3 regions of the Acidovorax sp. ST3 genome follow, and region 3 is predicted to be linked to each of the others. Evidence: predicted binding sites of a transcription regulator. Region 3 holds the regulator's gene; each other region holds the start of a gene.
What was found. Region 3 encodes FNR, which switches genes on or off when oxygen is low (the NO sensors DNR and NnrR bind a similar motif). Its sites were predicted from a motif close to TTGATNNNNATCAA; they were not measured.
Positions count from the first base shown of each region.

Region 1: the regulator FNR is predicted to act here: its motif matches at 4,730-4,743, upstream of DNK89_RS21790 (TraR/DksA family transcriptional regulator).
Region 2: the regulator FNR is predicted to act here: its motif matches at 7,074-7,087, upstream of DNK89_RS03285 (universal stress protein).

Region 1 is NZ_QKVP01000007.1:116,040-126,241, reverse strand. It holds gene DNK89_RS21815 (copper chaperone PCu(A)C) at 1-478, opposite strand, end outside; gene DNK89_RS21810 (YcnI family protein) at 546-1,106, opposite strand; gene DNK89_RS21805 (TonB-dependent receptor) at 1,121-3,457, opposite strand; gene DNK89_RS21800 (DUF2946 family protein) at 3,538-3,909, opposite strand; gene DNK89_RS21795 (glutathione S-transferase) at 4,033-4,680, shown strand; gene DNK89_RS21790 (TraR/DksA family transcriptional regulator) at 4,804-5,175, shown strand; gene DNK89_RS21785 (hypothetical protein) at 5,238-5,612, shown strand; gene DNK89_RS21780 (VOC family protein) at 5,665-6,078, shown strand; gene DNK89_RS21775 (MarC family protein) at 6,075-6,668, shown strand; gene DNK89_RS21770 (Rrf2 family transcriptional regulator) at 6,765-7,313, opposite strand; gene nhaR (transcriptional activator NhaR) at 7,465-8,361, shown strand; tRNA gene DNK89_RS21760 (tRNA-Met) at 8,528-8,604, opposite strand; gene rplQ (50S ribosomal protein L17) at 8,627-9,019, opposite strand; gene rpoA (DNA-directed RNA polymerase subunit alpha) at 9,174-10,166, opposite strand.
Region 2 is NZ_QKVP01000001.1:733,581-743,782, forward strand. It holds gene DNK89_RS03250 (ATP-binding protein) at 1-991, shown strand, start outside; gene DNK89_RS03255 (RluA family pseudouridine synthase) at 978-1,640, shown strand; gene DNK89_RS03260 (EamA family transporter) at 1,712-2,626, opposite strand; gene DNK89_RS03265 (MarR family winged helix-turn-helix transcriptional regulator) at 2,711-3,229, shown strand; gene DNK89_RS03270 (SDR family NAD(P)-dependent oxidoreductase) at 3,266-4,027, shown strand; gene bktB (beta-ketothiolase BktB) at 4,119-5,303, shown strand; gene DNK89_RS03280 (tripartite tricarboxylate transporter substrate binding protein) at 5,502-6,485, shown strand; gene DNK89_RS03285 (universal stress protein) at 6,555-6,992, opposite strand; gene DNK89_RS03290 (2OG-Fe dioxygenase family protein) at 7,113-7,892, opposite strand; gene DNK89_RS03295 (hypothetical protein) at 7,965-8,450, opposite strand; gene DNK89_RS24950 (EAL domain-containing protein) at 8,675-10,202, opposite strand, start outside.
Region 3 is NZ_QKVP01000005.1:262,309-272,510, forward strand. It holds gene DNK89_RS17365 (CcoQ/FixQ family Cbb3-type cytochrome c oxidase assembly chaperone) at 1-37, shown strand, start outside; gene ccoP (cytochrome-c oxidase, cbb3-type subunit III) at 62-976, shown strand; gene ccoG (cytochrome c oxidase accessory protein CcoG) at 1,069-2,514, shown strand; gene DNK89_RS17380 (FixH family protein) at 2,579-2,857, shown strand; gene DNK89_RS17385 (hypothetical protein) at 2,914-3,207, shown strand; gene fnr (fumarate/nitrate reduction transcriptional regulator Fnr) at 3,307-4,029, opposite strand; gene hemN (oxygen-independent coproporphyrinogen III oxidase) at 4,219-5,601, shown strand; gene DNK89_RS17400 (sulfite exporter TauE/SafE family protein) at 5,607-6,332, shown strand; gene DNK89_RS17405 (HD-GYP domain-containing protein) at 6,536-7,858, shown strand; gene DNK89_RS17410 (EAL domain-containing protein) at 7,855-10,202, shown strand, end outside.

The DNA.
Region 1 (10,202 bases), on a different contig from region 3:
TGTGCCCATCCATCATGCTGCCCGCCGTGGCGCCGCCGGGCGCGGAGGTGCCCACGGGCACCGTCAGGTTCAGCTTGCTTTCCACGCCCTTGGCGTCCTGGAACACCAGGGTGAGCGGCACCGTGCTGTCCTTGGCCAGCGGCGCCTTCAGGTCCAGCAGCATGACGTGGTAGCCGCCGGGCTTGAGCTCCACCGTCTTGCCTGCCGGCAGGTCCAGCGCGGGCACGGCGCGCATCTTCATGATGTCGCCTTCCATCTTCATCTCGTGCACTTCGGCCAGGCCGGCCGCGGGCGATTCGGCGCGCACCAGGCGCGCCCCGTCCTTGGCCGTGAGGCGCATGAACGCGCCCGTGGCCTTCTGGCCCTGCACGCTGGCGCGGGCCCAGGCGCCTTCGACCTTGACGGCTGCGGTCTGTGCCCATGCAGGGGCGCTGAGCAGTGCAGCAACGATGGCGGCGGTGTGAAGCAGTGTTTTCATGGTGAATGTCTTTCGGTTGGCTCAAAGAAAAGAGGGATAGAGGGGGATAAGGGGCTGGGCCCGACTGTCAATGATTGTGGGCAGCCGCGCCACCGCTGGGCAGAATCTCCAGCGCTGCCGCAGGGGACTTGAGGTCTGACAGCTTCTGGCCCGCCTGGGGCACATCCACCCAGTCGTTACGGCCTTCGACGCAGACCTGGCGCACGGGCCAGTACACGGTTCCTGCTTGCTCGGGGGCGGTGGCGACCAGCACGAACTCGTCGTAGTGGGCGCTCTGCAGCATGTCGTCTGCGGTCTTGGCTGTCCAGGTCACGCGCACCACGTCTTCGGTGATGGTGCGGCCATGGCTGGTGTACGGCTGTGCCAGCTTGTCGCGCTGCACGTCGAGCGTCCAGCCCGGCTTGGGCATGGGGCGCGCGCCGCGCATGCCCGCGGGGATGTCCACCACCACCTGCCGCGTGGGCGATGCGCCGCAGCCGTGGCCCACCTTGAACGCGGCCTTGTAGCTGGCGCCGGCCGGTGCCACCTGGTATTCGAGCACCACATGGGCCGATGCAGTGCCAAACAGGGCGGTAGCGCTAGTCAAACATGCGGCAGCAGCTATCTTTTTCATAGTATTCAACAACATGGGGAGTATTCCTTTCAGAGGGAGACCTTCAACTCAGCCATGTAGCTGCGCTGCGGGTAGGGGTGGAAGTTCCAGAACTGGTAGTTGTTCAGGTTGTCGATGCCCACGGCGGCGCTGACCGCTTTGGTGATCTGGTAGCGCACGCGCACATCGGTGGTGAAGTAGCGGCTCGCGCCCTGGTAGGCAAAACCGTTGGGGTCGCTGTTGTCGAGCGTGCTGTATTGCTTGCCGCTGTAGCGCGCGCCCAGGGTGTACGACCATTTGTCGTCCGGCCGGTAGGTCGCCACGGCAGTGGCGCGCCATTCGGGGATGCGTGGCTGCCACTTCCCTACGCTGGTGGGGAACTTGTCGTTGCGCGTGATCTTGGAATCCGTCCAGGTCAGACTGCTGCCCAGCTCCAGCCCGCGCGCAAAGACGTTGGCGGCCTGGTACGACAGCTCGATGCCCTTGGTGCGGATGGCGTCCACGTTCTGCACATTGGTCACGTTGGGCGTGACGAGCACATTGGTCTGCGAGTACAGCGCGTCCTTGGTGCGCTCAAAAAAAGCCGTGAGGCGCAGCAGGCCGTTGCCCAGGTCCCGCTCCGCCGTCAGCTCGGTGGTCCAGCTCTTTTCGGGGCGCAGGTTGGGGTCGTTGTTGATGAGCGTGCCGCTGCCGCTGATGCCGCCCTGGTACAGCTCAGACACCGTGGGCGTGCGTACGGCGCGGCCTGTCGATGCCTTGAGCACCCAGAGGTCGCTGGCCTGGTAGGCCACGGCCGCCTTGGGCGAGACGTAGGTCTCGTTGCGCTCGGGGTGGCTCACGGTGGTGGTGGCATTGCCGGTCTGGCCGTTGCTGGCGCTCCAGCGTTCGGCGCGGGCGCCCAGCACGGCCTTCCACTTCGGCGCGATCTTCCAGGTGTCTTGCGCCCACAGACCCAGCAGCTGGGTGTCGCCGTTGAAGGCCTGGTTGCGGACGCCCGCAGCGCCGTTGATCCAGTTGGTGGTGGTGTTCTCCACCGTGCGCAGCTGGTAGCTGTCGCGCTGCAGGCCAAAGTCCACGATGTGCGCGCCCAACACGCCATCGGGCCGCCAGGTGCCCTTGGCGGCCAGGGTGTTCCAGCCTGTGCCCTTGCTGTTGACGATGCGCCCTGCCCCGCCGTTCAGCGCCGCAGGCAACGCCACGGTGGCGGCGCGCAGGGTGTCGGTCTGGTAGTCGTACAGGCTGGCGGCCACCTCCCAGTCGAACACGCCTTGCGTGCGGCTCTTGACCGACAGGCCGTGCATGAAATGCGTGAGGTTCTCGTTGGACACATTGAAGTCGGTGGGCGTGAGCGCAAACGAGCGGCCATTGATGTTGACCGTGCCGCTGTAGACCGCATTGCCGTTGGCGTCGCGCAGGTAGCTGGTGGGGCGGCCTTCAGATTCGTTGTGCCACCAGCCAAAGGTGTAGGCGGCACGCACGGTAGGCGAGAAGTCGTAGGCGATCTTGGCCTTGATGTGGTCTTGCTGCGTGTGGTACTGCGTGGCAGTGCCCAGCAGATACCAGGGCTGGTTGCTGCGGTTGTTGTCCAGTACGGCGCCCGTCACGGGTGTGCCCGCACTGCCCACGGTGCCGGCGGACACGAGACGCGTGGGGAAGGTGAGCGGCTGGCCTTCGCTGTCGGTCTTGTTGAAGTTCAGGAACCAGGACCAGTCGCCGTTTTTGTTGCCCACCGAGGCGCTGACCAGCTTGCCCCCGTAGGTGCCGCTGGTGTTGTACAGGTCAAACGGCTGGTGCTGGGTGCTGACCTGCCCGTGCGCCTCAAACTTCGTCGGCATGCGCGTGACGTAGTCCACCACCGCGCCCACCGAGTTGCCCGCGTACGCTGCGGAGAACGGACCGTAGAGCACGTCCACGCGCTCGACTTCTTCGGGAGTGACCAGCATCCAGCGCGGCGCGTTGGTGGGGCCGTTGCCCAGGTAGTTGCTCAGCAAGATGCCATCGGCAAACACCATGGACCGCGCCGGGTTGCCCGTGCCCGATGCGCGGGTGGACAGCACGGCGTGGTTGTAGTCGCCGATATAGCGCTTGCGCACCAGCAGACTGGGCAGGTACTTGAGGGCGTCTTCGCTGTCGGTGGCGTTGATCGCATGCTCGATCTGCTCGCGCGTCACGCCCTCGATTGTGGTGGGGATCTGCGTGGGCAGCGAGGTGGGCTGGCCCCCGGTGATGGTGACCACGCCCAGCTCCTTGACCGGGGCATGGCTGGTAGTGCTGGTGCTCGTGCTCTCAGCGGTCTGGGCGAATGCGGATGACGCCCCAGCGGACGCGATGCCAAGGACGAGGGGAAAGGCACTGGCCACGGCCAGCGCCATGCGGCTTTTGCGCATGGAAACTCCTGAAAATCAAGCCAAATAGGCCGCAAGCGCAGGTGAATCATGCGCAAGCAGCTATCGAATCAATAGCGATTTCAGGAGAGCGATGGGGGCCCGCGCGGCGGCAGCGGCGCGGCGGTGCGCGCTGCAATGTGCGCGGCAGGGATGGGGCGCAGGGCATGCGCCAGGGGGTGAACCACAGGCAGCTGGGCCTGGGATGCGGGAGGGGGAACGCCCACATGCGCGCACAACGGGCAGTCCAGCGTGTGGCTGGACAGTTCCTTGGCGCCGTCGTCGGTCTTGACCAGCACCTTGATCGCGCCCGAGCCCGAGCAGATCAGCTCCATGGCCTGCGGATGCACCAGCGGCGACGCCACAGCCACGCCGATCGACAACACAAACCACGCCAGCACCAGGCGGGCGAGCCAGCGAAGGCTGCGGAGGGTTTGCAGGGACGGCAAGGACATGGAGGCGCCATTGTAGGTGCGCGGCTCACGCCGACCGGCGCGCGGGTCATCTGCGTGACCGCTTGGCGCCACCCACCGACCTAGGATGTGCGCCTGCTAACACCACAAACAAGGAGACACGCCATGCTCACACTCTGCGGCTTTTCGGCCAGCAACTACTACAACAAGGTCAAGCTGGCCCTGCTCGAAAAGGGCCTGCCGTTCACCGAAGAACTGGCCTGGGTGGGCGAGACCGACCGCAGCGCCAGCCCGCTGGGCAAGGTGCCCTACCTGCGCACGCCGCAGGGACCGCTGTGTGAGTCCGCCGTGATGGCCGACTACATCGAAGCCGCCCACCCCGAGCACCCGCTGATCCCGGCCGATCCCTACCAGGCCGCCAAGGTGCGCGAGCTGATCACCTTTCTGGAACTGCACCTGGAGCTGGTCGCGCGCAACCTGTATCCGCAGGCGTTCTTTGGCGGCACTGTGAGCGACACGGCCAAGGAAAAGGTCGGCGCACAGCTGCAGAAGAACATCGCCGCCTTCGGCCAGCTGGCCCAGTTCAGCCCCTACGTGGGCGGCGACACCTTCACCATGGCCGACTGCGCGGCCATCGTGCACCTGCCGCTGGTCAGCTCGGCCACCAAGATCATCTATGGCAAGGACTATCTGGCCGACCTGCCCGTGCGCGACTACCTGGCCCGCATGGCCGAGCGCCCCCATGTGCAGCGCGTTAACGCGGACCGCAAGACCAACACCGCCGAAATGCTGGCGCGCCCGCCCAAGCGCTGAGCATGCCCCCCAGCGGTGTCACCCGGGCAGTGACACCGCGCGCCATCCCTTGACCTTGGTCAACCCCTCGCGGCGGGCACAGGCGCACCATGCAGGTATCCGATCACCCCGAGGAGACCCCGCATGGACAAGACCCAAGCCGCCCCATTTCGCCAGCAGTTGCTGACCCAGCAGTCCGAGTTGCTGGCCCAGTTGGCCGCACAGCGCGGCGGCGTCATCGGCCGCGCCGAAGTGGCCGCTGAACACTTTGGGCAACCGGAAGACCCACGCGCCCAGGTGGCCACCGAGCGCGAACTGGAATTTGCCCTGGGCGAACGCGAAACCGCGCACCTGGCGGCTGTTGAATCCGCCCTCGCCCGCATCGAAGCGGGCACCTATGGCGAGTGCACGGACTGCGGCGCCCACATCACCGCCGCCCGCCTGCATGCCCAACCCGAGGCAGCGCGCTGTGTGCACTGCCAAGAAAAGGCCGAGCAACACCCGCGTGCTGCGTGAGCAGGTTCGCCCGCTCTCCCCTCTTCCTTCCCGTTTTGTCATCACTTCAAGAAAGCCGATTCATGAGCACTTTTCACGCCGTTGTATGGATGGACCAATCCGAAGCCCATGTGGTGATGTTCGACCGCGAACACGCCGAGGCCCAGCGCATCAAGTCCCGCAGCCACCACAAGCACCAGGGCAAGGCCGAAGACCTCGCGCCGTTTTTTGCCGAAGTGGCCCAGGCCCTGAGCCACACCCGCGAGGTGCTGCTGGCCGGCCCAGGCCTGGTGCGCAACCAGTTCCGCGACTGGGCCTCCAAGCACCATGCGGCCGTGGCCGGTGTGGTGGTGGACTCGGTGGCCGCCGACCATCCGACAGACGCCCAGCTGGTGGCCATGGCGCGCCAGTACTTCAAGAAGTTTGACAACATGGCCGCCGATCCGTCGGTCGCCTGAGCGACCTCCCGGCCACGCCACGGCGTGGCCCCTGGCTGCTATCCTCCGCGGGATGCGCAGCCTCTTTCACCTCGCCTTTCACGTCACCGACCTGGACGCCGCCCGCCGCTTTTACGGCGGCGTGCTGGGCTGCCAGGAAGGCCGAAGCACCGACACCTGGGTGGACTTCGATTTTTTTGGCCATCAGATCTCGTTGCACCTGGGCACACCGTTTGCCAGCGCCCGCACCGGGCATGTGGGGGACCACCTGGTCCCCATGCCGCACTTCGGCGCCATTTTGGAACTGCCCGACTGGCATGCACTGGCCGCGCGGTTGAAGGCCGCCGGCACCGCCTTCGTGCTGGAGCCGCAGGTGCGCTTTGAAGGCCAGCCCGGCGAGCAGTGGACGATGTTCTTCCACGACCCCAGCGGCAATCCGATCGAGATCAAGGGCTTTCGCTCGCTGGACGCGGTGTACGCAACGTGAGCTACACCTTCGCGTCGGCCACCATCCTGCTCCTGCTGATCACCGATCCGCTGGGCAACATCCCCATCTTTGCCAATGCCCTGCGGGGCGTGGCGCCCGAGCGCCGGGCGCGGGTGATCCTCCGGGAGGTGCTGATTGCGTTTGCCCTGCTGCTGGTGTTCCTGTTCTTCGGGGCAGAGTTTCTGCGGGTGATGAACCTGAGCGACCTGTCGCTGCAGATTGCCGGCGCCGTGGTGCTGTTTCTGATCGCGCTGCGCATGATTTTTCCGTCGGCAGACGGCCCGCAGGCAGAGCTTCCGGGCGAGCCGCTGATCGTGCCGCTGGCCATTCCTGCGCTGGCAGGCCCGTCGGCACTGGCCACCGTCATGCTGCTGGTGGCACAGGCTCCGGAGCGCCGCTGGGAATGGGTGGGCGCGCTGTGCGTCACCATGGCCGTGTGCGCCGTGGTGCTCTTGCTGGCCGAACGCATCCAGCGCCTGGTGGGCGAACGCGTGGTGATGGCGTTTGAACGCCTGATGGGTCTGATCCTGGTCGCGATCTCGGTCGAGATGCTGATCCGGGGCATCAAGCAGCTCGCACACCAGTTGTAGCGTAGCCATCGGCAGCCAGGCAGCCTGCCGCTGCGCCAGCCTCGGTGGGCTTGGCGCCGCACCGGACGCCTTGCACCACCGCAGGGCCCCTTCGCCTCAGCGGCGCTGCAGGATCGGCATGCTCCCCAAGGCAAACACCGAGTTGGGCACATTGACCCTCGCCATCAGCGGACGGGGCTTGGGCGCCAGGGGCAGCTTGGTACGGGCAGCGGGGGCCTTTTCCTCCACCACCGTGCCCTGCTTCAGGGCCTGGTCCACCAAGTCCTGCAGCGTCACCGACTGCAGGTATTCCATCACGCGGGAGTTGAAGCTGGTCCACAGCTCGCCCGTCATGGATTTGACCTGCGCAGCCTGGCCAGCGCCAAGGTTCTGCAGCTCGTCGTTCTTGAGGTTCTCCACCGCCAGGATGATTTCGGCCACCGACACCTGCTCGGCCCGCCGCGCCAGCGTGTAGCCGCCGCCTGGTCCGCGGGTACTGTCCACGAGGCCGGCACGGCGCAGCGCGCTGAACAGCTGCTCCAGGTAGGAAAGGGAAATGCCCTGCCGCGCGCTGATGGTGGACAAGGGCACGGGTCGCAGCTTCTGGCGCAGGGCCAGGTCGGTCATGGCGGATACCGCCAGCTGTCCTCGGGTCGTGATACGCATCGTTGCTACTCCTTGTGAACACAGGCAGCTACAGGCCGCAGCGCAGATCGCCACGGAAGCTGCCAAACGTCAATGTAGAGAGTTTCATACTTCGCGTATATTCGTTTTATCGTGTTTTTTTCTTCGATTTTTTCGAAGCTTTGAGGTCTCCATGAATTTCAAGCACTTGCGTTACTTCTGGACGGTGGCCAAGGCAGGCGGCGTGATGCGGGCGGGTGAGCAGCTGAACACCACCCCGCAAACGCTGTCTGGCCAGATCAAGCAGCTGGAAGAATGGCTGGGCCACGACCTGTTCCGCAAGCGGGGGCGCGGCCTGGAGCTGACCAGCGAGGGCCGCGTGGCACTGGGCTATGCTGAGCAGATCTTTGCGCTGGGGGACGAGCTGGAAAAATCCATCAGGCTGGCGCGGGGGCAGGAGAAGCCCCTGGAGTTCCGGGTGGGCGTGGCCGACTCGATTGCCAAATCCGTCGCCTACCACCTGCTGGAGCCCGCGCTGGGGATGCCGCAGCGCGTGCACATGACCTGCCATGAGGGCAAGTTTCCCGAACTGATTGCGCAGTTGAGCCTGCACCGGCTGGACCTGGTGCTGGCCGATGAGCCGGTGTCCAACAAGATCGGCGTCAAGGCCTTCAACCACCCGCTGGGCACCAGCAGCATGAGTTTTCTGTGCGCCCCCGCCTTGAGGGCCCAGCTGGAGGGACCCTTCCCACAGTGCCTGCATGGCGCGCCCATGCTCATTCAAGGCCCCATGTCGTCCGTGCGCCAGCAGCTCGACCATTGGCTGAACAAGCACCAACTGCAGCCCCGCCTGGTCGGTGAGTTCGACGACAGTGCGTTAATGAATGCGTTTGGACGTGAAGGCCGGGGCATCTTCACCTCCCCCTCCGTACTGGACGAGGAGACCACGGCCCAGTTTGGCGTGGAAGTCATCGGGCGCTCCTCCGAACTGGTGGAGGAGTTCTTTGCCATCTCCGTCGAAAGGCGCATCACCCACCCTTGTGTGGTGGCCATCACCAAAGCCGCGAAGGCGGATCTTTTTGCCCATTGAGCCCGTCGGAAACGTCGCGGTAGTCGGGCACCTCCACAGCAGTCTGAACAGGAGACCGCGAAGGCAATCCACCCTTGGCAGCGCCTAGCGCGTCAACCATCGGGCGCACAAACAAAAACGCCCACTGGGTAGTGGGCGGTTTGCTTTAGCAAGGATTGCTATGTTTTGGTTGCGCGAGAAGGATTTGAACCTCCGACCTTTGGGTTATGAGCCCAACGAGCTACCAGACTGCTCCATCGCGCGGTAAGAAGTAAATTATACCCTATTATTCAGCTGCTGCCGAATTATTTTCGGTTTCTGCAGCACGGTCGACCAGTTCGACCAGGGCCATAGGCGCATTGTCGCCCACGCGGAAGCCCATCTTCAGGATGCGGGTGTAGCCACCAGGACGCACCTTGAAACGGGGGCCCAGGTCGTTGAACAGCTTGGTCACGCTATCACGGTCGCGCAGACGGTTGAAAGCCAGGCGGCGGTTGGCCACGGAGTCTTCCTTGGCCAGGGTGATCATGGGCTCGATCACGCGGCGCAGTTCCTTGGCCTTGGGAACGGTGGTCTTGATGACTTCGTGCTCGATGAGCGAGTTCATCATGTTCTGCAGCATCGCGAGGCGGTGCGAGCTGGTGCGGTTGAGTTTGCGAAGGCCGTGTCCGTGGCGCATGGTGCTTTCTTTCTACTGTCTATGTAATTAAATCGGGCAGCCGGATCAGGTACTGTCCGAGGCACTGTTCCCCGTGGGGAACGAAAAGTCCCCTTTGCGGGGGACATCAAACCGGGCGCCCAAACTTTGGGCAGCCTTCGATTATAGCTTTGGCTTAACGCTTGTCCAGACCTGCTGGAGGCCAGTTCTCAAGCTTCATGCCCAAGGTGAGGCCGCGCGATGCCAGCACTTCCTTGATTTCGTTGAGCGACTTGCGGCCCAGGTTAGGCGTCTTGAGCAGCTCGTTCTCGGTGCGCTGGATCAGGTCACCGATGTAGTAGATGTTCTCCGCCTTCAGGCAATTGGCAGAGCGCACGGTCAGTTCCAGCTCGTCCACGGGACGCAGCAGGATCGGATCGAACGTCGCATTGCCACGTGGGCCTGCAGGTGCGTCGAACGCAGCCAGTTCGCCGCCTTCGAGCTGCGCAAATACCGCCAGTTGTTCCACCAGGATCTTGGCCGATGCGCGCACAGCGTCTTCGGCAGTGATCGCACCGTTGGTTTCGATCTCGACCACCAGCTTGTCCAGGTCGGTACGCTGCTCCACACGGGCGCTTTCCACGGTGTAGCTCACGCGCTTCACGGGGGAGAACGAGGCGTCCAGCACAATGCGGCCAATCGACTTGGTCGATTCGTCAGCGTAGCGGCGCAGGTTACCGGGCACATAGCCGCGACCCTTCTCCACCTTGATCTGCATGTCCAGTTTCCCGCCGGCAGACAGGTTGGCAATCACGTGATCCGGGTTGACGATTTCCACGTCGTGAGGGGTCTGGATATCGCGGGCAGTGACCACACCTTCGCCATCTTTGCGCAGGCTCAGTGTCACTTCGTCACGGTTGTGGAGCTTGAACACCACGCCCTTGAGGTTCAGCAGGATGTTGACCACGTCCTCTTGAACGCCGTCGATGGACGAATACTCGTGCAGAACACCTGCAATCGTGACTTCCGTCGCTGCGTAACCCACCATGGACGAGAGCAGGACGCGCCGGATGGCATTGCCCAGCGTGTGGCCGTACCCACGCTCGAACGGCTCCAGTGCGACCTTGGCACGGTTGTGGCCAAGCTGCTCGACATTGATCGCCTTGGGTTTCAGCAAATTGGTTTGCATTCAGACTTCCTCTCAATACCCCCAGCTCGTTACACC
Region 2 (10,202 bases), on a different contig from region 3:
GCTGGCCGAGGTGGTGCACGACACCGAACGCCTGCTGCGTGTGACCCTGCCCCCGGCCATAGAGCTGCACATGCAGCTGCAAGCGGGCCTGCCGCCCGTGCTGGCCGACGCCACGCAGGTCGAACAGGCCCTGCTCAACCTGTGCACCAACGCCGTCCATGCCATTGGTGCCGAGCGCGGCAGCATCCATGTGGAGGCCGCCACGGTGCAACCCGACCAGCGCCTGACCGAGCGCCTGGGCCTCGCGCCCATCGACTACGTGGCCCTGACGGTGCGCGACACCGGCCCCGGCATGGACGCCGCCACGCTGGAACGCATCTTCGAGCCCTTCTTCACCACCAAGCCCGTGGGCCAAGGCACGGGCCTGGGCCTGGCGGTGGTGCACGGCGTGATGCGCACACACGAAGGTGGTGTGGATGTGCAGAGCACGCCGGGCCAGGGCAGCCGGTTCACGCTGTACTTTCCGGTAGCGACCGGCGCCACGGCCAGCACCCCAAGCAGCGCGGCGGCCGATGCGCCCGCCCACCCAGCCCCGCAGGCACAGCCCCCGGCCACCGAGGCTGCAGCGTCCGCACCCGTCCCCGCCGCATCGCCCAACACCACACCGGCCAAGAAGCACCACGTGATGTACGTGGACGACGACCAGGCCCTGGTCTTTTTGGTCCAGCGCCTGCTGCGCCGCCGGGGCTACGAGGTGAGCGGCTATACCGACCCCCACGAGGCCACGGCCGCGTTGCGGGCCGCCCCACAGGCCTATGACCTGCTGGTGACCGACTACAACATGCCCGGCTTTTGTGGTGTGGATCTGGTGCGCGAAGCCCGCCTCATCCGCCCCGACCTGCCCGTGGCCCTGGCCTCGGGCTACGTCACGGCCGAGATCGAACAGGCCGCGCTGGCCGAAGGCGCGCAGGCCCTGATCCACAAACCCAACGACGTGGAAGAACTCTGCGCGACGGTGCAGCGACTGATCGTGGGCCATGACCCTGCCTGAACCCGTGGCAGATGGCGTACAGGCGCTGTATGAAGACGAGGACCTGCTGGTGCTGTGCAAGCCCTCCGGCCTGCTGTGTGTGCCCGGCCGGGGCCCCGACAAGCAAGACTGCCTGAGCGCCCGCGCACAGCTGCGCTGGCCCGGCGCGCTCGTCGTGCACCGGCTGGACCAGGCGACCTCGGGCCTCGTGCTCATGGCGCGCCACATCGACGCGCAGCGCCGCCTGGGCCACGCGTTTGCCGAGCGCCTGGTGCACAAGCGCTACCAGGCAGTGGTGCAAGGCCTGCTGGGCCCTGTGGGTGGCGACTGGAGCGAGATCGACCTGCCCATTGCAGCCGACTGGGAGCGGCGCCCGCTGCGCGTCATCGACCGCGCTGTGGGCAAACCCAGCCTGACCCGATGGCGCGCGCTGGCGCACAACGCGGCGGCACAGACCACCCGCGTTGAGCTGGAGCCGCTCACCGGCCGCACCCACCAATTGCGCGTGCACCTGGCCGCCATCGGCCACGCCATCCTGGGCGACGCGCTGTATGCCGATGCCGCCACGCAGGCACAGGCGCCACGCCTGCTGCTGCACGCCAGCCACCTGGCCTTTGCGCACCCCGGCACGGGGGAGCCGGTAGCACTGGAGTGGGCGGCCGATTTCTAGCACAATTGCCCGCCAGTGCTTGTGAAACATGCGCAGACCGCTATCCATTCAATAGCAAAAGTATTTGCTGGTCACCGCCCTCCCGGCGGCACGGGGCGCGACATGGCCCACTGCACGGCCAGGATGCTTGCCAGCACCACCAGCATGCCCACCAGCGACACCCCCGTCATGGCCTGCCCCAGCAGCGCCCAGCCCAGCAGCACCGCCGTGACGGGGCTCAGCAGCCCCAGTGACGACACCGCCACCGACGGCAGCCGCGCAATGCCACGGAACCACAGCGCATACGCCACCAGCGCGCCTGCCAGGCTGAGGTACAGATAACCCGCGATATTGGTGAGGGTGAGTGCAGGCAAAGGCGGGTCCACCGCCCACGCCACCGGCGCCAGCATCACGCCGCCCGCCAGCAACTGCCAGCCGGTAAACGCCAGCACCGGCAAGTCAGACCGCCAGCGCCGCGACCAGAACGTGCCCGCCGCCATGCACAGCGTGCCCACCAGCGCGGCCGCCACGCCCACCATGTCCCAGCGCGCGCCGGGCGACAACAGCAGCGCCGCCATGCCTAGCACACCGAAAGCCCCCGCAGCCAGCGCCAGTGCGGGCGGGCGCCGGTGGTCCAGCGCCCAGGTCAGGCCCATCACCACCAGCGGCCCCACGGCGCCCACCACGGCCGCCACGCCGCCGGGCAACCGGTAGGCCGCCACAAACAGCAGCGCCTGGAACACGCCAATGTTCAGCGCCGCCAGCACCAGCAGGCGCCGCCACCCCACCCAGTCGCCCCAGGCCGGCCAACGGCGGCACCACAGCACCAGCAGCAAGCCCGCGGGCAAGGTGCGCAGCAGCGCGGCGGTAAAGGGCCGGTCGGGCGGCAGCAGTTCGGTGGTGACGATGTAGGTCGAGCCCCAGATGACCGGGCCCAGGGCGGTGCTCAGGGCATCCGCCCACGGGCGGTTCGAAGAGGCATGGGCGACAGCGGATGGATGGGCCATATTTATCTTCAATTCAAGATAAAACTCTACCATACAATCTTGAAATCAAGATACCTCGAAGCCCTTGAAAGGCTCTAGCCCCCCATGGCCACCCAACGCCAACCCGACGCCGTAGACGCCATCCTGGCCCAGTGGCAACGCGAACGCCCCGACCTGGATTGCAGCCCCATGGGCCCCATCGGGCGCATGAAGCGCTGTACGGACCTGCTGCAGCGGCGGCTGGATGAAACCTTTGCGGAATTCGGCCTGAGCGGGTGGGAGTTCGACATGCTGGCCACGCTGCGCCGCAGCGGCGCGCCCTACTGCCTGGCGCCGACCACGCTGTTTTCCACCCTCATGGTCACCTCGGGCACCATGACGCACCGCATGGGCAAGCTCGAAGCCAGCGGCTGGATCGCTCGCGTGCCCAATCCACAGGACGCGCGCAGCTCGCTGGTGCAGCTCACACCAGAGGGACTGGAGCTGATCGACCGGGCCGTGGAAGCCCATGTGGCCAACGAACACCGCATCCTTGCTGGCCTGAAGGCGGCCGACCTGCTGGCGCTCGATACACGGCTGGCGCTGCTGCTGGCCGCGCTCGAGTCACCCACGGGCCAGGAATAGAACCCGGCGCTGTGTACTGCGCAGTAACATGGCGGGATGCCTCAAAACCACCTCTACATCCTCACCGGCGCCTCGCGCGGCATGGGCCTTGCCATGGCCCAGCAGCTGCTGAAGAGCGGCAACACCCTGCTCTGCATCGCGCGCAGCGCCAATCCTGACCTCGCCACCGAGGCCAAGGCGGCGGGCGTCACCGTCGAACAATGGCAGCAAGACCTGGCGCAAGGCGAGCAAGCCGCGCACAAGCTGCAGGCATGGCTGGCAGCACAAGGCCCGCAGGCGTTTGCAAGCGCCACCCTCATCAACAACGCGGGCATGATCCCGCGCATCGCGCCGCTGTCAGACAGCGACGCGGACGACCTGGCCACCGCCTTGCGCGTGGGGCTGGAGGCGCCCATGCAGCTCACCGCCGCCTTCCTGGGCGCGACGGACGCCTGGACGGTGCCGCGCAAGGTGCTCAACATCTCGTCGGGCCTGGGCCGCCGGGCCATGGCCTCGCAGGCCGCCTACTGCGCCGCCAAGGCGGGCATGGACCATTTCACGCGCTGCGTGGCGCTGGACGAGGCCCTTAAGCCCCATGGGGCCAAGGTATGCTCGCTGGCTCCCGGTGTGATCGACACCGACATGCAGGTTCAGCTGCGCGGCGCCGACCCGGCCGCCTTCCCGGACCGCCAGAATTTCGCCAACCTCAAGACGGGTGGCCAGCTCACATCGCCTGCCGACGCCGCCACCCGCGTGCTTGCCTGGCTGGAGCGCGCAGACTTCGGCACCAACCCGGTGGCCGACGTGCGCGAGGCGTGAGCCCGATTACTCCTATTTTGATAGCTCCAACCGCATGATTCACTAGCGCTTGCAGCCATTTTGACCTGAATTTCTCTGAAAGGACCTCCCCATGACCCGTGAAGTCGTCGTCGTCAGCGCAGTGCGCACCGCCATTGGCACCTTTGGCGGCAGCCTCAAGGACGTGCCCCCCACAGAACTGGGTGCAATCGTCGTGCGCGAATCGCTCGCCCGCGCCAACGTGGAAGGCAAGGACGTGGGCCACGTGGTGTTCGGCCACGTGGTGAACACTGAGCCCAAGGACATGTACCTGTCGCGCGTGGCGGCCATCAACGGCGGCTGCGCCGAGGGCACGCCTGCGTTCAACGTCAACCGCCTGTGTGGCTCGGGCCTGCAGGCCATCGTCAGCGCCAGCCAGTCCATCCTGCTGGGCGACACCGACGTGGCCATCGGCGCCGGTGCCGAGAACATGAGCCGCGTGCCCTTTGCCAGCCTGAACATGCGCTGGGGCGCCCGCATGGGCGACACCAAGATGGTGGACATGATGATCGGCGCGCTGCACGACCCCTTCCACAACATCCACATGGGTGTGACGGCTGAGAACATCGCCGCCAAGTGGGGCATCAGCCGTGAAGACCAGGACAAGCTGGCCGTCGAGAGCCACAACCGCGCCGAACGCGCCACGCAAAACGGGCTGTTCAAGGACCAGATCGTGCCCGTCACCCTGAAGAGCAAGAAGGGCGACGTGCAGTACGCCACCGACGAGCACTTCCGCCCCGGCGCCACGATGGACGATCTGGCCAAGCTCAAGCCCGTGTTCCTCAAGGAGAACGGCACAGTGACCGCCGGCAATGCCTCAGGCATCAACGACGCCGCCGCCGCCGTGGTGCTGATGGAAGCCGGTGCCGCCAAGGCCCGTGGCGCCAAGCCCCTGGCCCGCCTGGTGGCCTACGCCCACGCGGGCGTGGACCCCAAATACATGGGCATCGGCCCTGTGCCCGCCACGCAGCTGGCGCTGAAGAAGGCGGGCCTTACCGTCAACGACCTGGATGTGATCGAAGCCAACGAGGCCTTCGCCGCCCAGGCCTGCGCCGTGACCAAAGACCTGGGGCTGGACCCCGCCAAGGTCAACCCCAACGGCTCGGGCATCTCGCTGGGCCACCCCATTGGCGCCACCGGTGCGCTTATCACGGTGAAGGCGCTGCATGAACTGCAACGCATCCAGGGCCGCTACGCGCTGGTGACCATGTGCATTGGCGGCGGCCAGGGCATTGCGGCGATTTTTGAACGCCTCTGACCTGCACTGACCTGCATGCGGGTGCGCACACTGCCATCGCCACCCGCGATGCTGCCACCCGCTATTGGCAATGCGAGCGCCACGGTCGATCAGCGATCATTGGCGCCCGCTGCCCCAGATCAGCCGGGCCACCGCAGCTGCACCCAGCGGCCTGGCGGCGGCCCGCACACCACTGAACCGACGGAGACACCCCTCACCATGATGCGCACCCTGCTTTCCTTCACCGCCCTCGCCTTTGCCCTGGGCACCACGGCCCACGCACAGGCGCCAGCGCCTGCGGCGGCCTACCCGGCCAAGCCCATCCGCCTGATCGTGCCCTTCCCGCCCGGCGGCGGCACCGACATCCTGTCGCGCCTGGTGGCAACCAAGCTCACCGAGAGCGCCAAGTGGACCGTGGTGGCCGATAACCGCGCCGGCGCGGGCGGCACCATCGGCATTGGCGAGGCCGTCAAGGCCGCGCCCACAGGCTACGACCTGGTCATGGGCCAGAAGGACAACCTCGTCATCGGCCCCTGGCTGTACAAGAACCTGCCCTGGGACCCCACCAAGGACCTGACCGCCGTGGCCCATGTGGCCTACACGCCCGTGGTCATTGCCACCAGTGCCAACTCCAAGTTCAAGACACTGGCCGACGTGGTGGCTGCCGCCAAGGCTGCGCCCGGCACCATCACCTACGGGTCGCCCGGCAACGGCACCTCCATCCACCTGGCGGGCGACCTGTTCGAGAAGGCCGCGGGCATCAAGCTCAGCCACATCCCGTACAAGGGCTCCAACCCTGCGCTGATGGATGCGCTGTCGGGCAACGTGGACTTGCTCATGTCCTCGGTGCCGTCGGCCATGGCCCAGATCAAGTCCGGCAAGCTGCGCCCGCTGGCCGTGACCTCGGCCAAGCGCAGTTCGTCCATGCCCGAGGTGCCCACCGTGTCCGAGTCGGGCTTCAAGGACTTTGATGTGAGCACCTGGTACGGCGTGTTTGCGCCCGCCGGCACACCGGCCACCGTGGTGAACATCGTCAACGCAGAAATCAACAAGCTGCTGGCCACCCCTGAAATGAAGGCCGCCATCCACGCCCAGGGCGCCGAGCCCGAGGCCATGTCGGCCGCTCAGTTCAACACCCTGCTCAAGACCGACTACGCCAAGTGGAAGGGCATTGTGGAAGCCTCGGGCGCAAAGATCGAGTGACCGCCTGAAGCGCACTCTGCAATAAAAAACGGCTCCGAAAGGAGCCGTTTTTGCATGGGGCAAGGACGCTCAGTCCCGCACCACCAGCACAGGGATGTGCACCACACCCAGCACACGCTGCGTGACGCTGCCCAGCACCAGCTTTTCCAGGCCACGGCGGCCATGCGAGCCCATCACGATGAGGTCGGCGCCAGTGCTCTCCAGCGCACGCAGGATGCCGTCGTGCACCGCATGACCCTCCCCCACCACGGTGGTGACCTGCACACCCGCATCGGCCATGGCCTGCTTGGTGGCATCCAGCGCTGCATTGGCCTCGGCCGTGGCGGCACTGATGTATTGGGCCTGTCCGTAGGCAAAGTCGGCACCCACGCCGGTGAAGGGATACGGGTCGATCACATACACCGCAGTGACGGCGCTGCCAAAGGTCTTGGCCAGGCCTGCGGCCTTGGAGACGGCCAGCATGGAGGTCTTGGAACCGTCGACAGGAACCAGAATGTGCTTGAACATGGTGCTTCTCCTTGGGTTGAATGGTGTGACGGGCTTGTGGCCCCACAGTGACCAGTGTGAACCGCCACCATACCCCGCATCTTGATTCGCATCAAATCGGATGCACTTCTGCCGCAGTGTTCAAGCCCCGGACGGCGCCTGCCCCACCACGTCAGCCCCCTGGAAGTTGCCCCGCCGGCAGGTCACCACCAGGGTGTCGCGGTAGCCACCGTCCTTCAGCGGCTGGATGGGCGTGGACTCGTGGATCATGCGCGCATCGTCCAGCAACAGCAGGGACCAGGGCTCGGTCAGCGTAAAGCGTTGTCCGGCAGGGCCATTGGCCTCGAACACCCGCGTCTCACCGCCCTTGACGCCCTCGCGCCCCACCAGAAACACGGCAACCAGATCCACGCCATCGCGGTGAGCACCTTCGGGTGTGGGGCGGCCGATGCCGTCGGTGGTGTCGATGCGGAACTGGTGCGCCTCGACAAACCAGGGCACCGGCGCCTGCGGCCCGGCAAACACAGCGTCCGACACGCCCGCCAGAGCGGCGAGCAACTGCTGCCACACGGGCTGCGCCACAGTCGCGGGCTCCATGGGAGCAAACCAGCGCTCCATGCCGCCGTGCAGGGCGTTGTACTCCACGGGCTGCCAGTGGGCACGGTGCGGCACCTGCTGCATCTGGCCCTGTTGCAGCACAAAACAGGCATGGCGTCGGCGACGGTAGCGGCCACCATCCTTCAGGAATTCATCGGGAGGAAGAGCGCCCCAATCGATATTGAGCGCCATAAGCGCCGACAGATCACAGCCGACCCACTCGGCCACTGCGGCCGGGCTGAGCACCGCAAAACCGCTGTGGCGCAACTGGCTGGCAACATCAGCCGGTTGGGTGAAAGGGGGAGAAAAGGAGACTTGGGCCATAGGGGCCCGAGCTTAACCGCTGGTGCGGCCCCCTCCTCTGCGCGGGCGCAAACCTGGCGAAATACAGGTGGCTCAGTCCCGATGGCCGTGGCCCTTGCCACGGCCTTCTCCGCGCCCGGGACCGCGATCGTGGTCATGGCGGTCATCGTGGCGATGGTCATGTTCCCAGCGGCGGTCGTCCCGGCCATGGGGCCCGCGGTGCGGGTTGCCGCGGCGGGGAGGTGGCTCCTGCACAAAATACACCGGCTGGCTGCAGGCGTTGTAGCGTGCGCAATGCTTGCTCCAGTTCTTGGCATGGCCGGGCGGCACGTACATGTAGATGGGCGCACGGGGCACCACCACCGCAGGGCGCTGGATGATGACGGGCTCTGCGTAAAGCAGAGGAGGTGGTGGCGCGTTGCCAATGTTGATGCGGCCATACACACCGGGAGCCAGTTCGCCCCCCACGGTGGCGTTGACATAGGCCTGCGCATGGGCGCCGCCGCCCAGGCCCAGCAGCACGGCGGCAGCCGCGCCAGAAACAAGAAGGCGGATCGTGGGAAATAGATTGTTTTTCATGGAAAGCTCCTGAGGGCTACTCCACCCTGCATACGAACACAGATGCGGGGTGACGGAGGCCGTGCGTCAGTCATACGGTCGGCCGTACGCTGGGTCACGTGGCGTGCCTTACCTTACACCGTTCACAGGCTACCCAATGTCAGCCATTGGCGACAAATGTGGGCAACCCATGGGCAGCCCATGGGTAACGCCCAGCGGAGGGTACCCTGCCGACAAAAAAGGCGTCACCAACTCGTCGCGCTGGCCACCGACTGCACCAGCGCATCGGCAGGCCCGGGGCGCCCGAACAGGTAGCCCTGCCAGGTGTGGCAACCCAGACTGGCCAGCATGTCGCGTTGTTCCTGGGTTTCGACCCCCTCGGCAATCACCCCCAGGTCCAGACTGTGGGCCAGGGTGACGATGGTACGGGCGATGCTGGCGTCATTGGCATCGGTGAGCAGGTCGCGCACAAAGCTCTGGTCGATCTTGAGCTGGTCCAGCGGCAAGCGTTTGAGATAGCTCAGGCTCGAATAGCCCGTGCCAAAGTCATCCAGCGAGAAGCCCAGGCCCGACGCGCGCAGGGTGTCCATGCGCAGGATGGTGTCCTCCACATCATCCAGCAGCAGGGTCTCGGTCAACTCCAGCTTCAGCCGGCGCGGGTTCGCGCCGGTTTCTTCTAGCACGCCCAGCACTTCATCCACAAAGTGGCTGTGGCGGAACTGCCGGGCGCTCACGTTCACGGCCAAGGTCCAGTGGGCTGTCTGCGGGTCGCGGGCCCACTCCACCAGTTGCAGGCAGGCCGTGCGCAGAATCCACACGCCCAGCGGCACGATGAGGCCGGAAGCCTCGGCCACCGGAATGAATTCGGCCGGCGACACCAGCCCGCGCTGCGGGTGCTGCCAGCGCACCAGGGCCTCGGCGCCCACAATGCCGCGCTGCTGGTGGATTTGCGCCTGGTAGTGCAACAAGAATTGCCCTTCGCGCAGGCCGTCGCGCAAACCCGCCTCCAGCAGCGTGCGCGCGGTCACGTTGGCCTGGGTGCGCGGATCAAAGAACCGCAGGGTGTTGCGGCCAGCGCCCTTGGCCTGGTACATAGCCATGTCGCCGTGCTTGAGCAATTCGTCCACCGAACCACGCGCATCCGCATACAGCGCGATGCCAATGCTGCAGGAGCTGTGGTGCGCGTGGCCGTCAAGCTGATAGCTCTGGCTGAGCGCCTGCAACACCGTGCGTCCCACCGTTTCGGCCTGGGCAGCGGCCTCGTGAACCTGGGGGCTGAGCCCCTCCAGCAACACCACAAACTCGTCCCCTCCCAGGCGTGCCACGGTGTCCCCCATGCGCACACAGCCCCCCAGTCGCGCAGCCACCTGGCGCAGCAGCTGGTCGCCCAGCTCGTGCCCTTGGGTGTCGTTCAGGTCCTTGAAGTTGTCCAGATCCACAAACAGCAGCGCGCCGCCCGCCCCCGAGCGCGCGCAGGCAGCCAGGCTGTGCTGCAGGCGGTCATTCATCAGCCGGCGGTTGGGCAGGCCGGTGAGCGGGTCGTAGAAGGCCAACAGGCGGATTTCCTCCTCGGCCGCCTTGCGGCTGGAGATGTCTGTCTGCGTGCCCACGTAATGGGTGATCTCGCCGCGCGGCGAACGCACGGTGGTGATGGTGATCCAGGCCGGGTATTCGGTGCCGTCCTTGCGCCGGTTCCACACTTCGCCCTGCCACATGCCGCTGGAGTGCAACGTGTTCTGCATGGCCGCGTAAAAAGACGCGTCCTGCCGGCCC
Region 3 (10,202 bases):
CGACGAGGCAGCCCAGCTGCCTTTCGAGACAGATTGACCTTCACCAGAACGAGAACACCCCATGAGTGACTTCACCAGCAATTTCTGGTCGGTCTTTGTGACCACGCTGACCCTGGTCGGCATCATCGCCTGTGGCATCCTGCTTTGGATGGCGGGCCGCAAGAAGGTGGTGGCCACCTCCGACAACACCACTGGCCACGTTTGGGATGAGGACCTGGTCGAGATGAACAACCCCCTACCGCGCTGGTGGGTGTGGCTGTTCGTCATCACCATCGTCTTTGGCCTGGGCTACCTGGCCGCCTATCCGGGCCTGGGCAGCTTCACCGGCAAGCTCAACTGGACGCAGAAGGGCGAGTACGAAGCCGAAATGGCCAAGGCGAAGACGGAGCTGGAGCCGCTGTACGCACGCTTTGCCTCCATGAAGCCTGAAGACGTTGCCGCCGACCCCCAGGCCCATGCCATTGGCGAGCGCTTGTTCATGAACAACTGCGCACAGTGCCACGGCTCGGATGCGCGCGGCAGCAAGGGCTTCCCCAACCTGACGGACAACGACTGGCTGCACGGCGGCACGCCCGAGAAGATCCGCGAGACGCTGGAGAAGGGCCGCATCGGCAACATGCCTCCCATGGCAGCCGCAGTGGGCTCCCCGGAAGACGTGCGTAACCTGTCGCACTACGTGCTGAGCCTGTCGGGCAGCCCCCATGACTCGCTGCGCGCATCGCTGGGCAAGGCCAAGTTTGCGGCCTGCGCAGCCTGCCACGGCATGGACGGCAAGGGCAACCAGGCACTGGGCGCGCCCAACCTGACCGATGACATCTGGCTGCATGGCTGGGGCGAGGCCGCCATCACCGCCATGATCAACAACGGCAAGGTCAACCAGATGCCTGCACAGGCCGAAAAGTTGACCGAGGCGCAGATCGGCGTACTCTCTGCCTATGTGTGGGGCCTGTCGAACAAGCAGGTGGCTGCACGCTGACCTGACTGCCGGGCGGTGCGTGAGACGCACCGCCCGGGTTTCCGTTTGAAGGCACCCCTTTTGCGCCTTAATTCCGTTCACAAAGCGACACCATGAGCACACCCAGCGAGCCGGCTCGCAAGGTCATCCCGATTACGCCAGTCGCGGCAGATGCGTCTTCTGCGGGCGAGATCATCTCGCTGTACGAAGCGCAAAAGAAGATCTACCCGCGTTCCATCAGCGGCCTGTTTGCGCGCTGGCGCTGGGGCATGGTGTTTCTCACGCAGCTGGTGTTTTACGGGTTGCCGTGGTTTGAGTGGGGCCAGCGCCAGATGGTGCTGTTTGACCTGGGGGCTCGCAGGTTCTACATCTTTGGTCTGGTGCTGTATCCACAGGATTTCATCTACCTCACTGGCCTTCTGATCATTTCGGCGTTGTCGCTGTTCCTGTTCACCGCAGTGGCCGGGCGTCTGTGGTGTGGCTTTGCGTGCCCGCAGACGGTGTACACAGAAATGTTCATGTGGATCGAGCACAAGATCGAAGGCGATCGCAGTGCCCGGCTCCGCCTGGACAACGGCCCCTGGACGTTCGAGAAGATCCGCAAGAAGTTTTTCAAGCAAGTGGTGTGGATCGCGGTGGCCCTGTGGACCGGGTTTACTTTTGTGGGGTACTTCGTCCCCATTCGAGAGCTGGGCAGCGAGCTGCTGGCGTTCCAGGGCAGCTGGCAGATTTTCTGGGTGCTGTTCTACGGTTTTGCCACCTATGGCAATGCGGGCTTCATGCGCGAGCAGGTCTGCAAGTACATGTGCCCTTATGCGCGCTTTCAGAGCGCGATGTTTGATAAAGACACGCTGATCGTTACCTACGACCCTGAACGTGGCGAGCAGCGTGGTCCGCGCAAGAAGAGCATCGACTACAAAGCCCAGGGGCTGGGCGATTGCATTGACTGCTCGCTCTGTGTGCAAGTCTGTCCGGTAGGCATCGACATCCGCAAGGGCTTGCAGTACGAATGCATCGGCTGTGGCCTGTGCGTGGACGCCTGCAACACCGTGATGGACAAGATGCAGTACCCGCGTGGGCTCATCCGCTATTCGACCCAGAACGGCGTGGCCAAGCACTGGACGCAGTCGCAGATGTTGCGCCGCGTGCTGCGTCCCCGCGTGCTGATTTACAGCGCCGTGCTGGTCACCCTCTGCGTGGCCATGTTGGCCAGCCTGGTGGTGCGCACGCCGCTAAAGGTGGATGTGGTGCGGGACCGCGCTGCGCTCTCGCGCATCGTGGCAGGTGGCAAGCTGGAGAACATTTACCGGCTGCAGATCATGAATGCCACCGAGGGCGAGCAGCGTTATCGCATCAGCGCGCGGGGCCTGGATAGGCTCGAAGTGGCTTCCGAGGCTGAAGTGGACATTGGCGCGGCAGAGTCTCGCTGGGTGGCCGTGCGGTTGCAGATTCCTTATGGTTCCGCCACGCCCGGGTCACATGCCGTTCAGTTTGATGTGCAGGCCGTAGGAGCAGCGGCTCATGTGACGGAAAAATCCGTGTTCCTTGTACCGCGTTGAGCGGTATTCCGGTGGGGCCCTTCGGGGCCGCACTTTGACCGATATTGTTGAGGAGTAAAGCACCATGTCTTCAAACCCTGCCATTGCAACCCCGGCGGCAACCGTACCCTGGTGGAAGTTTGGCCATGTGTGGCTGGTGATTGCCGGGCCTCTGATCGTGATCGTGGCGGGCTTTGTGACGCTGTGGCTGGCGATTTCGCGGCCCGACCCCGTGGTGGCGGAGGACTACTACCGCCAGGGCATCGAAATCAACAAGACACTGGTGGCGCCGGAAAAGAGTCTGGCGCCGGCCCTCAAGGCCCGCAACCACGCGGCCACCCCCGTGCAGGACCAACCACGCTGAAAACCCCAGGGTCGCGCACCCGGGCGACCCCGGCAGCACCAGGAGACAGAACCGATATGTGGACGCAACGCCTGATGTGGATTGCATGGCCCGCCTTTTTGATGGCGGGTGTGCTGGAGATGCTGGTTTTTGCCATGGTGGACCCCCAGGACCTGCATTGGTTCGGGCAGCCTCTGGCGCTGTCGCGGCAGGGGGTGTACACCCTCGCATTTTTTGTGTTCTGGGCCATCACCATGGCCACCAGCGCGTTGACCACGCTGCTGTCCATGTCACCGTTTGAGGTCAACCGCTGTCCCGTGCCCGACGGGGAGCGGCCTGACGATTGCCGCAAGACATCATCTTGCTCCTGAGTCTTTTCGCCAGTTGATGCAGGCATGCGGTGCATGCCGTTTTAGAAGAGACAGGCGGATTTTGTATGGGCCCAACCCTCAGCCTAGGAGGGACCGTAATCAGTGGCAGGTCTGCTGGCTGTTCACAATGCGTCGCAGGGCATCGGTGTCAAGGATGCGCACATGGCGCTGTTTGACCTCCACGATGCCTTCTTCCACAAATTTAGAGAAGGTGCGGCTCACTGTTTCAAGTTTGAGGCCCAGGTAGCTGCCGATCTCTTCGCGCGTCATGCGCAGCACCAGTTCTGATTGCGAGAAGCCCCGTGCATGCAGGCGCTGCACCAGGTTGAGCAAGAAGGCCGCCAGCCGCTCCTCGGCACGCATGCTGCCCAGCAGCAGCATCACACCATGTTCGCGCACGATCTCGCGGCTCATGATCTTGTGCACGTGGTGCTGCAGGGCCGTGACTTCGCGGGAAAGTTCTTCGATGCGGTCGAAAGGCATGACGCAGACCTCGGCATCCTCAAGGGCCACCGCGTCACAGGTATGGTGGTCGTTCACGATGCCGTCCAGCCCGATGATCTCCCCCGCCATCTGAAAACCTGTGACTTGGTCGCGACCGTCTTCGGTGGCCACGCAGGTCTTGAAAAAACCGGTGCGGATGGCATACAGGGACGTGAAGGACTCGCCATTGCGAAACAGCGTGCCGCCGCGCTTGACCTTGCGGCGGACAGCAACGACCTCGTCAATGCGCTGCAGTTGCTCTTCGTTCAAGCCCACGGGCATGCACAGCTCGCGGAGGTTGCAGTTGGAGCAGGCGACTTTGATGGTGAGCGGGTTCATAGACACATGGGCTTGGGTTAGCGGTCAAGCATATCGCGCTTGCCGTACACGAACCTGAATACAGGGCGCGGGCAAGCGGCTGACCTTCATCAAATTGTCGCCGTATCGCTTGCGGGTTCACTTGATGCAGGTCAAGGACATGTCCCAGAGCCTACGGCACAGTCAAGGTGTACGCAAGGAAATTTCCCCATGACTGCTGTTTCGCCAGACCTTCTGCGCCGCTTTGACGTGCCAGGGCCCCGCTATACATCCTATCCAACGGCCGACCGTTTCGTGGAGGCGTTTGGTCAGGAAGACTACGTGCTGGCGCTGCAACAGCGCCGCTCGGGCACGCTGGCCAAGGCCATGCCGCTGTCCCTGTACGTGCACATCCCGTTTTGCGAATCCCTGTGCTACTACTGCGCCTGCAACAAGATCATCACCAAGCACCATGACCGCGCCGAGGTCTACTTGCGCTACCTGAGCCGCGAGATCGACCTGCACACCGCGCACTGTGGCGTGGGACAGGTGGTGAGTCAACTGCACCTGGGTGGAGGCACGCCCACCTTCCTCTCCGATGCGGGCCTGCGAGAGCTGATGGCCATGCTCAAGCGCAGCTTCACGCTGGCGCCTGGGGGGGAATACTCCATCGAGGTGGACCCTCGCACCGTCAATGCAGAGCGTCTTGCACTGTTGGCTGAGCTGGGTTTTAACCGGCTGAGTTTTGGCGTGCAGGACTTTGATGCCGAAGTGCAGAAGGCTGTGCACCGCATCCAGCCCGCCGAACAGGTGTTTGCGCTGGTGGAGTCTGCGCGTTCGTTGGGCTTTGACTCGGTGAATGTGGATTTGATCTACGGCCTGCCGCGCCAGACGCCCGAGTCTTTTGACCGCACGCTGGCCCAGGTGGCGCAACTGCGGCCTGACCGCATCGCGCTGTATGCTTACGCGCACCTGCCAGAGCGTTTCAAGCCACAGCGCCGCATCATCTCTGCGGAGTTGCCCACGGGCGCGAGCAAGCTCTCCATGTTGTCGCGCTCGCTCGATGCCTTCATGGATGCTGGATACGCGTACGTGGGCATGGACCACTTTGCGCTGCCCACCGACGCCCTTGCCGTGGCCAAGCGCCAGGGGCGCCTGCACCGCAACTTCCAGGGCTACAGCACGCAGCCGGACTGCGATTTGATCGGTCTGGGCGTATCGGCCATTGGCCGTGTGGGGGCAACCTACAGCCAGAACTCCAAGACGCTGGATGAGTACTACGACTTTCTGGACCAGGGGCGGTTGCCCGTGGTGCGCGGGTTGGCGCTCACGCGCGACGACCTGGTACGCCGTGCGGCCATCATGGCCCTGATGTGCCAAGGGGAACTGTTGTTCGAGCCGATGGAGCAGGCGTGGCTGATCGACTTCCGTCAGTATTTCGCGGCGGAGTTGGCCCAATTGGAGGGCATGCAGGGGCAAGGGCTGGTGCGCGTTGGGCCTGAGGGCATTGAAGTGACCGCGACCGGTTGGTTCTTCGTGCGGGGCATCGCCATGGTTTTTGACCGCTATCTGCAGGCAGATCGCAACCGCGCCCGGTTTTCGCGCATCATCTGATACCTATGCTTGCCACGGTTGGCTGGACTGCTCTGCTCATGGGACTCGCCGGCGGGTCCCACTGCCTGGCCATGTGCTCCGCGCCCTGTGGAGTACTTGTGGGGCAGGGCGGTGCGCCACTGGCGGAGGGCAGTGCCGAGCGGGTGGTGCGCTGGGCGCCACGTGGCGGCGTACTGCAGCGCACCGTAGCCTTTCATGCGGGGCGCCTGGTGGGCTATGCCAGCGCCGGTGCATTGGCGGCCTTGGCCATGGACAGTCTGGCATGGCTGACCCAGCAGACCACCGCGTTGCGTCCCGCCTGGACGCTGATGCACGTGGCGGTGATGGCCTGGGGGCTCATGATGATGGTGCAGTCGCGCCAGCCTGCTTGGGTGGAGCAGGCGGGTCGGTCCGTGTGGGCGCGTGTTCGACCGCTGGTCGGGGCGCCAGGCGGCGTGATGGCGGCCGGAGTCCTGTGGGCCCTGATGCCTTGCGGGTTGCTCTATTCGGCCCTGTTGGTCGCCGCGCTCAGTGGAGGGGCGCTGGAGGGGGCCCTGACCATGGCCCTGTTTGCCGTGGGCAGCGGGGTCTGGCTGGTGGGTGGCCCTTGGGCTTGGAGCAGCCTTCGCAACCGCCTGAATCTCGCACGGGCTCAGTGGGGCACGAGGGCCGCAGGCGCCATGCTGTGCGCGGTCGCTGCCTGGGCGTTGTGGATGGATCTCATTTACAAGCCGTCGCTCTGGTGCCGCTGAACGCGCTGCGCTGATTCGTCCTGTCATCCCCAATCGCCCGCTGGTTCCAAGCGGAGCGATGCCTCAGCCCAAGCTACTGCGGTGCTCCAATCAGGCCCGATTTCTGCCAAGTGTTGCCGGATCGCTGCGCGGTCTGCCGGTTCTTCGCCACGTCACTGGAACTGGTGATAATCTGCGTAACTATTGGTGGCATTGATGTCGCCATGTATCGTGCGCCTGACGTGAACTCATCCATCCTCATCGACATCAGCCAACTGCGTGTCGGCATGTACATCCAGCTCGACGTGGGCTGGATGCACCATCCGTTCCCGACCAGCAGTTTCCGGGTGGCGTCGTCGGAACAGATCGCCACCTTGCGCGAGCTGGGGTTGACCGAGGTACGTTACGTCCCCAAAAAGAGCGATCCAGAACTGCAGGAGCTGGTGCCTGCTGCCTGGAGCGTGCCCGAGATGACAGCCCCACCGCCCAACGGCCTGGATGCGCCCGGGCCTGGGACGGCCACTGTCGTAGACCCCGAGGCACAGCGTCGCCGTGAGCTGCTGGAAGCACAAAACCGGGCCTTGGCCGCCTGCAATCAGCGTTTCTCAGAAGCCACCCGTCAGTACCAGTCCATGGAGCGCACGGTTTCCGAGCACCCGGACCAGGCCAGGGCCAAGGGCGAGGCGCTGGTCTCTGGATGCGTGACCGAACTGCTGGAAAACGGCGACTCCGTCATCCGGCTGCTGTCCGAGGGCGTGGGCGAGCGCAACGGATTGCATCCGATCAATGTGATGGTGATTTCGTTGCTGCTGGGGCGGTCCCTGGGCATGAAGAGCGAGGAACTGCACGATCTGGGTGTGGCCGCATTGATCCACGACATTGGCAAGCTCAAGCTGCCGCCCAATCTGCGCCAGCCCACCCCTTCCATGATCCCCATGGAGCGGACACGCTACGAGACCCACGTGGCGGAATCCGTTGCCCTGGCCAAACGCATGGGGTTTGCCGATGCAGTGCTCACGGCCGTGGCGCGGCACCACGAAATGTGTGACGGCAGTGGTTTTCCCCAGCGCCTGAAGGGGCCCGATCTGGGGCGCATGAGCCAGGTCCTGGCGCTGGTCAACCAGTACGACCGCATGTGCAACCCGGCCATGGGAGTAACGGCGCTGACGCCCCACGAGGCGCTCTCCGTCATCTTTGCCCAGCTCAAGGCCCGTTTTGATTCGGTGGTCCTGGGGGCTTTCATTCGCATGATGGGGGTCTACCCGCCCGGCTCCATCGTGCAATTGGTCAATGACCGGTATGCCATCGTGGCCTCGGTCAACTCGTCGCGGCCGTTGCGGCCCAAGGTCATCGTGCACGACCCACGGGTGCCCAAGGAAGAGGCGCCGATCCTGGATCTGGAAACTGTCCCTGAACTGGGCATACGGCGCAGCCTCAAGCCCGCACAACTGCCGCGTGACGCGCTGGACTACCTGTCTCCCCGGCAGCGGATCTGTTACTTTTTTGAGCGAGCGGTCAGTCCCGGCCCTGACGAGGCTGCGGCGTGAACGATCTCCAATCGCTCGGGTGGCTGGATGGCCTGCAGGAGGCCGTGTGGCTCCTGGATGAGGCCAGCCAACACATCCTGCAAGCCAACGCAGGCGCCGCGCGCCTCACCGGGTTGTCTGCCGCCGCCATGCGAGGGCGGTCTGTGCTGGACTTGGCCAGCACGCCCCAGGAGCTGGCGTTCTGGTCGGAGCCAGTCGATGTGATTGCGCAGGGCGTGACTGCCCATACCAGTTTGCTGCGTGCTGATGGCAGCTTGGTGCCGGTGCAACGTTGTGTCCGGCGTGTGCCTTGGGGGGAGGGTGGTAGTACGGTGCTGCTGCTGACCATGCTGGACCGCAGCCTCCAGGAGACCACTGAGCGTGAACTGGAGACACTGTTGTCCGAGCTGCGTGCCACGCTGGATTCTGCCGCTGATGGCATGCTGGTGTGTGGACTGGATCGCCGTGTGCGCGCATTCAACCAGCGTCTGGCCCAGCTGTGGAACCTGCCGCGCCAGTTGCTGGTGGAGCGCGACGATGCGGCGGTGTACGCCTTCATGGCGGACCAGGTGTCGGACCCCCGCTTCTATGCCGAGCGCCTGGCAGCCATCGACCGCGAACCCATGCAGGAGAGCACCGACATTGTCGAGCTGCGCAACGGCGTGGTGCTGGAGATGCGCACGGTGCCGCAGTTCAGCCAGGGCCGTGCGGTGGGCCGTGTGTATTCGTTCCGGGACATCACCCGGCAGACTGAGACACAAGCCAGCCTGCGCTTGGCCGCGCGCGTGTTTGAGTCCAGCCTGGATGCGATCTTCATCGCCGACAGTCAGCACCGCATCATGCGGATGAACCCCGGGTGTGAGCGGCTGGTCGGCCCTACGGCCAAGGGTTTTGAAGGCTGTGTGGCTGCCTCGCTTTTTGGAGGAGGCTCGGACGCCTCCTTCATGGAGCAGGTGCTGCAGGGCTGGGCCAAGGATGGCTTCTGGGAGGGGGAGTTGTGGCTGCCCCGTGACAACGGCGCTTACTGCGCGGTGCAGCTGTCGTGGGTGGCCCTGCGTGATGACGAAGGGCGGCTGGTGCAGAGCATCGGCTTCATGCGCGACCTGACGCTGCAGCATGCCGCGCAAAAGCGCATTGAAGAGCTGGCCTACAGCGACGCACTGACAGGTCTTCCCAACCGTTTGCTGCTCTCGCAACGCGTGGATACCGCCATCCAGGGGGCGCGCCAGAGCGACACCGGCTTTGCGATCCTGTTCCTGGACATGGACCGCTTCAAGATCATCAATGACTCCCTGGGCCACCCTTTTGGAGACCGGGTGCTGCAGCTGGTGGCTGAACGCCTGCAGACCTGCTTGCGGCAAACCGACATGCTGTGCCGTCTGGGCGGGGATGAATTTGTCATCTACCTGCATGGGGGGGATGCATCGGTGGCCGAAAGTGTGGCGCGCCGGATTCTGGACGACATGCTCAAGCCCTTCATGCTCGACAGCATGGGCTTCTCGATCCAGTGCAGTATCGGCATTGCGCTGTACCCGCAGGATGGCGCTACGTTGGACGACCTGATCAAGCAGTCCGACACCGCGATGTACCGGGTCAAGGAGCGTGGGCGCGGCAGCTACGGCTTTTACCAGCCGCAGATGAACGCCAACCTGCTCGCGCGCATGCAGATGGAGCACGCCATGCGCCAGGCGCTGGGTTTGCAGCGCATGGCCGTGCACTACCAGCCCCAGGTCAATATGGCGACCGGGCGCATCACCGGGGCCGAGGCGCTGCTGCGCTGGACGGACCCCGAGTTTGGCGCGGTATCCCCTGCAGTGTTCATTCCGCTGGCGGAAGAATCGGGCTACATCGTGACACTGGGCGCCTGGGTGATGGAGCAGGCGGTGCGCGAGGCCGCACTCTGGATGCACAGCGGCTCGCCCATCATGATTTCCGTGAACGTGTCAGCGCTGGAGTTTCGCCAGCCCGACTTTGTGGACCGCATCACGCGCCTGCTGGCGGTGCACCAGCTGCCCCCCACCTTGCTGGAACTGGAGCTGACAGAAACCATCCTGCTGCAGGACGCACAGGAGATGGAGCAGCGTCTGCGCGTGTTGGCGGACCTGGGCATCGGCCTGGCGATCGACGATTTCGGCACCGGCTATTCGAGCCTGGCCTATTTGAAAAAACTCCCCATCCACAAGCTCAAGATCGACCAGTCTTTTGTGCGTGGTCTGCCCGACGACGACGGCGACCGGGCCATTGTCAGCGCCATCATCAGCATGGGCCGTGCCATGCACATCGAAGTGGTGGCTGAAGGGGTGGAGACTGAAACCCAGCAGGCGGTGCTGCAGCAAATGCAGTGCGAGCACTACCAGGGCTTTTT